DNA from 2 places in the Bradyrhizobium sp. ma5 genome. Region 2 is predicted to be linked to the other one. Evidence: riboswitches for the same ligand, from Rfam matches in the RefSeq annotation. Region 2 holds a riboswitch; the other holds the start of a gene.

What was found. Region 2 has a riboswitch for cobalamin ahead of ACE103_RS04130 (TonB-dependent receptor). Riboswitches for the same ligand answer to the same signal wherever they lie in the genome.
Region 1: another riboswitch for cobalamin. It lies ahead of ACE103_RS02475 (TonB-dependent receptor); the one in region 2 lies ahead of ACE103_RS04130 (TonB-dependent receptor).

What each region holds. Positions count from the first base shown of each region.
Region 1 covers NZ_CP170156.1:549,206-554,981, reverse strand. The annotation lists gene ACE103_RS02495 (MBL fold metallo-hydrolase) at 1-270, shown strand, start outside; gene ACE103_RS02490 (ABC transporter substrate-binding protein) at 452-1,255, opposite strand; gene ACE103_RS02485 (ABC transporter ATP-binding protein) at 1,300-2,073, opposite strand; gene ACE103_RS02480 (FecCD family ABC transporter permease) at 2,070-3,113, opposite strand; cobalamin riboswitch at 3,226-3,424, shown strand; gene ACE103_RS02475 (TonB-dependent receptor) at 3,584-5,776, shown strand, end outside.
Region 2 covers NZ_CP170156.1:891,420-897,195, reverse strand. The annotation lists gene ACE103_RS04135 (PepSY domain-containing protein) at 1-506, opposite strand, end outside; gene ACE103_RS04130 (TonB-dependent receptor) at 509-2,797, opposite strand; cobalamin riboswitch at 2,903-3,099, opposite strand; gene ACE103_RS04125 (CobW family GTP-binding protein) at 3,350-4,279, opposite strand; gene ACE103_RS04120 (amidohydrolase family protein) at 4,281-5,771, opposite strand.

The sequences.
Region 1 (5,776 bases), 340 kb from region 2:
CGCGAGAGCGGCGAGCGGGCCAAGCACGGCACGCTCGAAGGCGCGCTGCACGCGCCCTATCCCGGGATTTGCGCCATCTTGCAGCCCGGCGGCATGCTGCGCGAAGTCGCGGCCGCGACCGGCCGCCGTGTCGTGTTCTTCTGCGCCTTCGGCGAGCGTTCCGCGATGGCGGTGGCGGCCGCGAAGAAGGCCGGGCTGGCGAACACCGCGCATATAGAAGGCGGCATGGATGCCTGGAAGAAGGCCGGCGGGCCGGTGGTGATGGGGTAGCCCGCTAGCTGCGCACAATTTCCATCACCGTCACCCCCGCGCAACGGCTTCGCCGTTGTCGCTGGAGGAGCGCGGCACGCGCGTCTCGAAGGGCGACGGCCCAACTCTCACCGCAGACGCGTAGAAATATCCGGGCCGTGCATCCTTCGAGACGCGCTGCGCGCTCCTCAGGATGACGGGTTTAATGAGGGCCGCTCGCAGTCACCCGCTGCAGCTCCGCGGTCAACCGATCCAGCGCATCGGCCAGCATCACGCCGCCACACACGGTGAGCCGCTCCGGCAGCACGATCCGCTTGATCTCCGGATAGAAGCGCTCCAGCGCCGGATGCAGCAGGAAGGCGCGGCCCTCATCCTCGGCGCGATCGCCGGCCTCCGACACCAAGATGAAATCCGGCCGCAGTTTTACGATCGCCTCCAGCGAAGCAAATCCGCCCGCGTCGAGCCCGAGCTCGCCGGCCGCGTTGGTCAGGCCGGTTGCCGCCAGCAGCGAGCTGATCAGGCTGCTATCGCCGGAGACAAAGCCGCGGCGCTCCAGCGGCAGCACGCGATAGTGATGAACGCTCGCCACCGCCCGCACCCGCGCGACCGTCGCATCGAGCCGCGCGACCTCGGCCCGCGCGCGATCGGGATGTTGCACCACGTCGCCCATCGCGCGGATCTGGTCCCTCACCTCGTCCAGCGTGCGCGGCACCGTGAACTCGACGAGGTGCAGCCCGTTGGCCTTCAAGAGATCGCGCGTCGCGCGCTTGTCGAACAGGCTGACCACGACAAGGTCGGGCTTGAGCAACAGCACATCCTCGGCCCCGCCCGACAGGCGCGGAAAGTTTCGCGCTTTCTCGGCGGCCCAGGATTGCCAGGCATCGCGCGAAAAGCGGCTCAGCCCGAGGATCTGGTCCGGATCGGCCAGCGACAGCACGAGCTGGTCGCTGCACACATTCATCGAGATGATGCTCGGTCCGGCCGGCAAGGCGGCTGCACACGACATCAGCCATGCTGCTGCAGCCAAAGCTGCGAGACGCCACCCACCCATCACACGTCCGCCCACGGCACGATCACGGCCTCGCGCCGAAATTCGGCGCGATAGGCGCTGACCCGGAACACGCTCGCGAGGACCGCTTCGGACAACGCCTCATCCGGCGTGCCTTGCGCCGCCAGCCGTCCGTCCGACAGCACCAGCACATGATCGGCAAAGCGCGCGGCGAGCCCGAGATCATGCGTCACCACGATGACCAGCACGCCGGTGTCGGCGACGTTGCGCAGCTTCTGCATCACGTCGATCTGGTGGCGTGGATCGAGCGAAGCGGTCGGCTCGTCGGCGAGGATCACCGGCGCCTCCACCGCCAGCACCCGGGCCAGCGCGACGCGGCTGCGCTCGCCGCCGGAGAGCTCGGTGACGCGGCGATCGGCGAATTCGGTGACGTCGACCGCCTGCATCGCCCGCACCACCGCCTCGATATCCTTCGGCAACAGTCGCGCCGGATCGGTCGCGCCATGCGGATAGCGGCCGAGCGCGACGATATCGCGCGCCGGCAGCGGCCAGTGCACCATGTGCCCCTGTGGCAAATAGGCGAAACGTTTTGCCCGTTCGCGCAGCGGCAGCGACGCCAGCGCGTCGCCGCCGATCCTGATGTCGCCATCGGATGGAATTAGTCCAGCGAGCGCGCGCAGCAGCGTGGTCTTGCCGGCGCCGTTGGGGCCAACCAGCGCGACCAGATGGCCGGCCTCCAGCGACAGCGAAACATCGTGCAGCACCTTGCGGCTGCCGAGCGAGGCATTGAGCGCGGTGGCGGCGAGCAGCGTCATGCCACGCCTCCGCCCAGCGCGCGGCGTTCGCGCATGATCAGATACAGGAAGAACGGCACGCCGATGATCGAGGTCAGCACGCCGACCTTGATGTCCGAGGTCGAGGGGATGATGCGCACCGCGATATCGGCGGCGAGCAGCAGCGCCGAACCGGTGAGCGCGCTCGGCACCAGCAGCCGCGCCGGATCGTGACCGATCAGGGGGCGCATCAGATGCGGTGCGACGAGACCGATGAAGCCGATCGTGCCCGTGACGGCGACAGCACCGCCGACGCCGAGCGCAACGCCCGTGATCACGAGCAACCTTAGCCGCCCGACATCGACGCCGAGGCTCTGCGCCGCCTCCTCGCCGAGCGTCAGCGCGCGGAACGCGCTCGCCTGGCTGAGCAGGATGGCAGCGCCCGCGATGATGAAGGGCAGCGCCAGCGCCACGTGCTGGAAGCTGCGGTCCTCCAGCGAACCGAGCAGCCAGAATGCGATCTCCAGCACCACGAACGGATTGCTGGAGAGGTTCATCACCAGCGCGGTCGCAGCCCCGGCGAAGCTCGAGATCGCAAGCCCGGCGAGGATCAGGATCAGCAGCCCGGCATTGCGGCCGGCGATTGCGAGCAGCGCGAACACCGAGCCGAACGCAGCGATGATCGCCACCACCGGCAGCGCGTAGGAGCGCACATCGGCGAGGCCGAGCGCGATCACCAGCACCGCGCCGAATGCCGCCGATTGCGGCGCGCCGAACAGCGACGGCGAGGCCAGCGGATTGCGCAGCAGGCCCTGGAGCGCCGCGCCCGATAGCCCGAGAATACCGCCGATCGCGAACGCCAGAATGGTGCGCGGCAGCCGGATCTCGCGCACGATCACCTGCGCCACATCGCTGCCGCCGCCGAACAGCGCCTCGATCACCGCAAGCGGCGACAGCCGCACCGGCCCGATGCCGAGCGAGAGCACTGCCAGCAAGACCACGAGCGCGAGCAGCGCCGCGGTGGCGCTCCATCGGCGCCGCGCCGCGACCTCGGCCGCCAAGGTAAAATCCTGCACGCTCATTGGATCCATGCTCTTACAGCGATCGCCGTGGCAGGCAAGCGACACTCGACAAAAACCGTGGCCGCGTGACCGCTGCCCGACGTCCGCCGGGTTGACATTGCTGCCGGGCCGAACCCTAGATGAACATGACGGTTCTTTAGCGAGATGAAAAGGGAATGCGGTGCGGGGAAACTTCCCCAATGCCGCGGCTGCCCCCGCAACTGTATGCGGTGAATCCTTCGTCACAGGCCACTGGGAATCTCGGTCCTGGGAAGGCGACGAAGGGTAACGACCCGCGAGCCAGGAGACCTGCCGTCAGCCGTGGTCACACGCGAAGATGCCGGTCGGGGAGTACAGGCATGAGCTTCACCTGACGCGAGCGCGCATGGTGAGACTGGTTCGCGGTGACGTGCCACTGACGTTACCGAGGTCTCGCTTAGATGTTCTCCAACTCTTCCTCCCGGCGCCGCGCGCTTCTGTTCGCGTCGACGATGATCGTGCCGACAATCGTTCTCTCGACCGCACAGGCGCAGCAGGCACCCTCGCCCGATCAGCTACCGGCCGTCGAAATCACCAAGCCAAGCGACCAGAATTTCACGCGCGCCAAGCCGGCCGCCGACGAAGCGCCGGCGCCGCGCCGCCCGGCGCCGGGCACCGCCCAAGGCAACAATGTGGGCAGCGGAGCAGGATCGAACACGACAGGGACCGGACCGGCCGCCGGAACGGGCGGCGGCGGCCGGCAGTTCGCTGGCATCGTCGGCTCGTCGTCGACCGTGATCACGGCCGACGACATCGCGCATTCGCCAGTGCAGTCGCTGCCCGAGATTCTCGCGCAGGTGCCAGGCGTGCAGCTGCAAACGCTTTACGGCGGGCCGAACGGCGCCAAGACCTCGGTCGACCTGCGCGGCTTCGGCGCATTCGCCTCCGACAACACCTTGTTCCTGCTCAACGGCCGACGCCTCAACGACGTCGACAAGGCCGGCTTCGATCTCACGACGATCCCGCTCGATTCGATCGAACGCATCGAGATCACCCGCGGCAACAGCGGTGCGGTGCTCTATGGCGACAACGCGGTGGGCGGCGTGGTCAACATCATCACCAAGACCGGCGCCGGCGGTCCGCCAGCGACGATACGCGCCGAAGGCGGTTTCGGCTCGTTCAACACCCGCATGGCCGCGGTGTCCGCGGCGCTCAATTCCGGCCCGTGGTCGACCTCGTTCTACGGCAACGGCATCAAGTCCGACGGCTACCGCGTCAACAACGCGCTCGACCAGCGCAACGCCGTCGGCAACGTCAATTACACGACATCGGATCTCACCGCCTTCCTCACCGTCACCGGCAGCGACCAGAAGCTCGGCCTGCCCGGCGGACGGCTGGTCGATCCGTCGATCGGCGTCAACGAACTGCTCACCGATCGCCGCGGCGCGGCGACGCCCTTCGACTATGCCAACCAGCAGACCGCCAGCGTCACCACTGGCTTCACCAAGACGCTGATGAACGGCGTCGACCTGATCGTCGACGGCGGCTGGCGCCAGCGCGAGACGCAAAGCGGCTTCTTCGGCACCGTGCCGACCATCAGCTTCGCCTCGACCTACAATGACGCCGCGCTGCAGACCTGGTCGATCACGCCGCGGCTCAGCGTCAAGAACGTGATGCTGGGCATGCCGTCGACGATCCTCACCGGCATCGACTATTACGATTCGACGTTCCGTGAGGCGCGCGGCGCCTATCAGGGCGTCGATCCCTATCACATCTACAATATCGAGCAGCAAACCGTGGCCGGGTACTGGCAGCACACACTGGGCCTATTGCCGACGACCGACTTCTCCTACGGCGCGCGCGTCCAGAACACCAGCGTCTCGGCACGCGATCGCTACGATCCGAACGCACCGTTTGCGTTCGACACGCAGGCGGCGCCGCTCGACAGCAACGAGACCCAATACGCGCTGCATGTCGGCGCCGAGCATCGCTTCACCGACACCTTCTCGGTGTTCGGCCGTGCCGCGCGCGCATTCCGCACGCCTGACGTCGACGAGCGCGTCGCATCGGGTCCGTCATTCGACCCGCTGACCTTCGCCCCGATCCCGCAGAACTTCCAGCTCAAAACCCAGACGTCGCAGGACGTCGAGGGCGGCTTCCGGGTCAAGACCAACTTGTTTCAGGTCCAGACCAGCATCTATCTGATGGATCTCGAGAACGAGATCCATTTCAACCCGGTGCTGTTCTACAACACCAACCTCGACCCAACCCGCCGCTACGGATCGGAGACGAGCGCCTCGCTGAGGGTCAGCGACAGCGTCACCCTGCGCGGCGGCATGGCGATCACCCGTGCCGTCTTTCGCGAAGGCATCTGGGCCGGCAACGACGTGCCGCTGGTGTCGCGCTACACCGGCAATCTCGGCGTGACCTGGAATATCTGGCAGAACTATCTGGTGTTCGACGCCACGGTGCGGGCCTGGAGCTCGCGTATCATGGACAACGACCAGGCCAATACCCAGAACCGGATTCCGGGCAACGCCACTGCCGATCTCAAGCTCAGCGGGCAATATGACCGCTTCTTCTGGTCGCTCAGCGTGAACAATCTGTTCAACGCGCTCTATTACGACTACGCCATCGCGAGCTCGTTCACGGCCGGCCGCTTCTCGGCCTATCCGCTTCCCGGCCGCACCTACATGGTCAAGGCC
Region 2 (5,776 bases):
GTGTCGTCAGCGTCGCCGAGACCGATCAAATAGAGCGGCCGCAACGGATCGAAGCGTGCGGTGACCGACCATTGATCGCGCGTCACCGTATCGAGCAGTTGCGGCTGCACGGCGCGCGGATGGTGCTGGGCAATGGCAAGCGCCTGGTCAGGCGTGACCTGGTCGATCACGCTGCCGTCGATCGCCGAGATGGTGACCGCGCCGCCCTTCCATCCGGTCACGCGATAGACCGGAACGTCGTCCATCATCGAGAGCCGGAGATCGCGCGGATAATGCTCCGCGCCCGCGATCGCCAGCGCGCGATCGGGAGCGACCTGCACCTTGTTCCAGAGAATGACGGGGAGCGCGGACAGGCGCTCGCTGTCAGTGAGGCGCGGAAAGGCCACGTACATCATGACGAGACCGGAGATGAACCACATCGCGAAGAACAGACACGTCGCAATGCCGATCCAGCGATGGACGACATAGAGCCATCGCCGCGCTCGCCGGATCAGAGCTTTGCGCATGGTCAGAACTTCACGTTGACGGACAGTTCGGCGGTGCGCGGCATGCCCAGCAGCCACTGCCCCGTGCCGTTCGAAGTCACCGCGTAGACCTTGTCGAACAAATTGTAGACCCGGAACGCGACCGTGGTGCGGTCATCCGGCTTCCACCTGATGCCGCCATTGACCACATTGTAGCCCGGCCGCAACTGGGTGTTGGCAAGGTCTGAGTACATCGCGCCGACCATTTGCACGCCGCCATAGACCGACCAATTCGGCGCGAAGTCCCAAGTCAGCCAGACGTTGGCGACCTTTTGCGGCACGTTGATTGGGACATTGCCGGCATAGCTGACGAGCTTGCCGCTCACCAACTGGCTGTTGTTGTCGTATTTGGCCTGCAGCAGCGCGACATTGGTGTCAATGCGCCAGCCATCATTCAGCGCCAGCCCGACGGATGCCTCGACCCCGCGGGATGATTGCTGACCGACCTGCAGCGCCGGACCGGTGGGTGCGTTGGGATCGGCAATAAGCAGATTGTTCTTGACGATCTGATAGCCCGCCAGCGTCCACTCGCCCCGCCCGCCCAGGAATGACTGCTTAACGCCGAACTCGGTCTGCTTGCCGGTGGAAAGCTGGAAGGTCTTTTGCGAGGCCGCCAGCGAGATGATGTTGCCGACCGGATCGACGCCGACCGCATACTGGCCATAGAACGCGAGGTTCTTGATCGGCTCATACACGATGCCGGTGCGCCAGCTCGTGCCCGACAGCGTGGTTTCGAAGCTGTTCGTCGGTGTCTTGTAGTCAGTACGGTCGACCTCAGGGCGATCGTATCTGACGCCAGTGACGAGCGACAACTGATCGGTCAGCGATAGCCGATCTTCGGCGAACAGCGCGTATTGATTGACGTTTGCATTGAAGCCCGGCGTGGTCGGAGACTTGGTCACAAAGAACGACCCGGGATCAAACACATAGGGAGCGACCGAGGAGTTCGTGGGAATGGACGGAACGCTTGAGTTGTTGGTATGGAAGAACTCGATGTGATTGACGTCGAAACCGGTCACGAACCGGTTCTCGAGGCCGAAGATGTGGCCGCTGAAGGTCGCATCCATGCGGTTGCCGACCTGCTTCTGATCGTGGAATATCTCAAGATAGCTCGTGCGATCGATCAGCTGAGTCTTGGGGTTGAAAGTGTAGTTTTCGATATCGCGCCAGTGCCGCTCGCTGGTCAGATAATACATCGTGTTGTTGACCTTGATGCCGTCGGCAACGTCCCACTCGGTCTTGAACTGGGTCCAGCTGTCCTGGTAGCGGATCGCACTGTCGGCTGCGTTGTAGTTCTTGAAGCGCAGCGCATCCTGGATCTGGCCGTTGATCAGCGGCGTGCCGAAATAGCGCGACGGGCTGCGGTCGCCATAGTCTTCGGAGAGCGTAAAGGCGAGATTTTCCGATGCCTGCACGCGCACCGCGGCAGAGACCACCGCATTCGAGGTCTTGTCGCGATCGACCCAGCCGTCCGACATGTTGCCGGTGGCGTTGATGCGGTACGACACATTGGGATTGATCGGCCCGGTACTGTCCACCGACAGCCGTCGCGTCATGTTGCTGTCGAGCGAGACCTCGGCCTCGTTGTAGGGCGTGCCCTGCGGTTTTTTCGGAACGACGTTGATGACGCCGCCGATCGCGCCCTCACCGTACAGCACGGAGGCCGGGCCACGCAGCACCTCGATGCGTTGCGTCGACCAGGTGTCGTAGGGGAACGTCAGGGTGCCGGAGCCGATATAGAAGCGCGTCCCGTCGTACAGCGTCATCACTGAGTTGCTGCCGGCAAAGCCACGGGTGCTGAACGACAGGCCGCCATTGCCGGGCGCCGGCGTTGCGATGAACCCGGCCGCATTCTGGGTGACGGCGTCGAGCACATTATGCTGGCCGCGTTCGGCGATGGTCTGCGCCGTGATGATCTCGACGCTGGCCGGCGTCTGCAGGGGCGTCAGATTGAGACGGCTGCCGGCGCCGCCCTGCGTGGTGGCGTTAAGCGTCGGCGACGCCGATCCCGAAGCGCCCGATGCTGCAGCACGCGGCGCGCCAGCGGCTGCCGCCGCCGTCGCAGGTCTGGCACGTGACCGCGATGCAGCGGCGATATTGCTGCTTCGTGCCGCGGGCTTGGGCCTTGAGGATGTCGAGGGTGCGACCTCGATCGGATCGAGCGTCGTGGGTGGAGGCGTTTGTGCCGAACCCTCGGCGGGCAGCAGCAGCGATGACAGGGAGCAAACGAGGCCGAGGCGCCAACGGCGCGCGGCGGGAGAGGACGGAGACATGAAAAGACTCGCGGTAACGTGGCACGTCACCGCGAACGCGGACTGGTGCATTGCCCGAAAGGCAATGCTCCGATCCCACCAGGACGCCCCCGCCCGATGTGCTCGCGTGTGACCACGACTGACGGCAGGTCTCCTGGCTCACGGGTCATCGCCTGTCGACGCCTTCCCGGGCCTGATAGCCCAGTGGCAAATTGACGAAAGGCTCGCCGTTTACAGTTGCGGGGACAGCTGCGGCATTGGGGTTACCCTCGCACCGCATTCCCTTTTGATCCCCGAAGGGAACCGTCGAGAGAAACGATAGGTGGTGCGGGATGGGCTGTCAATTCGACGCGATTGTCGCACGCATGCTTTGCGCGGCGGTGCTGCGGCGATGACACAGCGGCATCTGCGGCTGACGCGGAGCGGTAACCCGTCATCCCCGCGCAAAGGCTTTGCCTTTGTCGCTGGAGGAGCGCGGCACGCGCGTCTCGAAGGATGCACGGCCCGGCTGGTGGCCGTCGATCCTTCGACACGCCGCTTCGCGGCTCCTCAGGATGACGGAGAACCTTCGCATCACCCTGCTTCGACGCATCCCCGCATCACCTCATCGATCTCGGCCCGCGACAGCGCGCCCATTTCGGCGATGAACACGATTCGCGTGCGCGGCACGCCGGGTGCCGGCACGCCGCCGGCAGCCAGTGTCGCGCGTCCACCGGCGAGTTGAAATACCGTCAGCCGTCCGGGCTGCTCCACCGTCTCGAACAATCCCTTCGCCCGCGCCAGCTTCGGCGCCAGTTTGCCGATCGCCTGCTGCAAGCGCGGCAACCGCACCGGCCATTCAGAGGTCCAGCTCAGCGTCTCGAACCGGTCGGATACCGGCCGTCGCGGCGCGGTCTCTCGCGGCGCCGGCACATGATCGAGGTCGGCCGGAAACAGCAACGCGGCCGGCACCTCGCCATGCAGCGCATCGACCACCACGGCCGCCGGACGCACCGCCCGCACCGCATCACGGATCGCCGCGCACGCGGCTGCATCGGCGAGATCGACCTTGCTCAGCGCCACCACATCGGCCGCCCGCAACTGCGAGCGCAGCAGCGCATCGTTCAGCATCGCCGCAGGCTGCGTCGCGTCGACCACGCACAGCACGGTCTCCAGCGGTGCCTCCTTCCAGATCACGGGATCCATCAGGTTGCGCACGATGTCGGCGGGGTCTGCGATCCCGCTGGTCTCGATCACGATGAATTCGGGACGCGGATCACGCCGCAGCAGGGTTGCGAGCGTGCGCAGCAGATCGCCTTCCAGCGTGCAGCAGATGCAGCCATTGCTGAGGCTGACCACGCCATCGCTGGCGCCGGCGATCAACTCCGCGTCGATATTGATCGCGCCGAAATCATTGACCACCGCCGCGATGCGCCGCCCTTGCGCATGCGCCAGCAGATGGTTGACGACCGTGGTCTTGCCCGCCCCGAGAAAACCCGCGACCAGCAGGATCGGGACCGGCATCTCAGCCCCCAGTGACCGGCCGACGCACCGGCCGGCCCGGCCGTGCCGCGACGTCAAGCACGCCATCATTGATCAGCGGCTGGCCACTGACCACGAGATGCCGCACGCCTTCCGCCGGGCGGTTCATCGCGGAGAAGGTCGCGCGATCGCTGAGCGTCTCGAAGTCGAACACCACGACGTCGGCGTCGGCGCCCGCCTGCAGCCTGCCCTTGGCGCGCATCGCCGGCGTGCTCGCGGACAGGATTTCCGCCGGAATCAGCGCGCATTTGCGGATGCCCTCGAGCAGCGACACCTTCCGACGCTCGCGCACCCATTCGCGGATGAAGCGGGTGAAGCAGCCGGCCGAACGCGGATGCGAGGTCGCATCGTCAGGCAGCGGCCAGGCGTCGCCGGTGTAGGGGCGGCCATCCGACAGCGTCCACGGCATCGCGTCGGACGCGATCGCACCGCCCGGATACAACACCGCCATGTCGAGCAGGTCGCGATGGTGCTGATTGTTCTCGATGTCGAGCACGTGCCACAGCACCAGCGTCGAGGGTTCCGCGGCCTGCGCGGCCAGCAGCTCCTCGCGGCTGCCGAAGCGGTGACCGTCGGTCACGCGCTGCACCGAATCATAGCCGAGGCCGTTGCGCTCCTCGAACTTGGGATCGCTGAAGAAGGTCGCCGCCAGCACGGTCGAGCCGGTGCCGTAGGGATAGGCCTCCACCGTGATCGGCAGGCCCTGCGCCTGCGCCTTGGCGATCAGCGCCACACAGCGCTCGATATCCGTCTTGCTCGACGAGTTGAAGTGACAGATGTGCATGTGCGCGCCGGTCGCGCCGGCATAGCCGATCAGGCGGATATAGGCCTCGGCCGCGCTCTCGGGATCGATGCGGGACATGTAGGCGACATGGGTAAAGGTCGGCACCGCATGATCGGCCGCGAGCTGGCACACCGCAGTCAATTCCTGCACGCCGGCGCCAGGCGCGTAGGCGTTGAGAATACCGATGCCGATGCCACCCTCATTCAGGGCGCTGGCAAGGCGCGCGAGGATGCCGCCGACTTCGCTCTCGGTTGCCACGTTCTCGATCCAGCGGCGATCGCGCATCGCTGCGCCGAACGATTCCAGCGAGCTTTCCGAATTCGAGCCGGTCATCGCTCCGATCCGCGCGAACGCCCAGTTGGCCGCGGCGCCGTAGTTCAGCACCCGCCCCTTCTCGGCCTGGCGCTTGTACCAGGATGCCACCGGCAAGACGCCGGCCTCGAGGTCGAGCGATGTCGTCACCCCGTCGAACGCCTGCATGCGATCGGCTGGAATGGTCTGGCCATGCGCGTGCAGGTCGATGAAGCCCGGCGCGACCACGAGTCCGGTGGCATCGATCTGCCGCTCGGCGCCGCCGAGCCCGGTGCCGACCGCGGCGATCTTGCCGTCGACAACCGCGACGTCGCCGATCGCGTCCATCCCGCTGGCCGGATCCACCACCCGGCCGCCGCTGATCACCAAACCACCCATCTCGC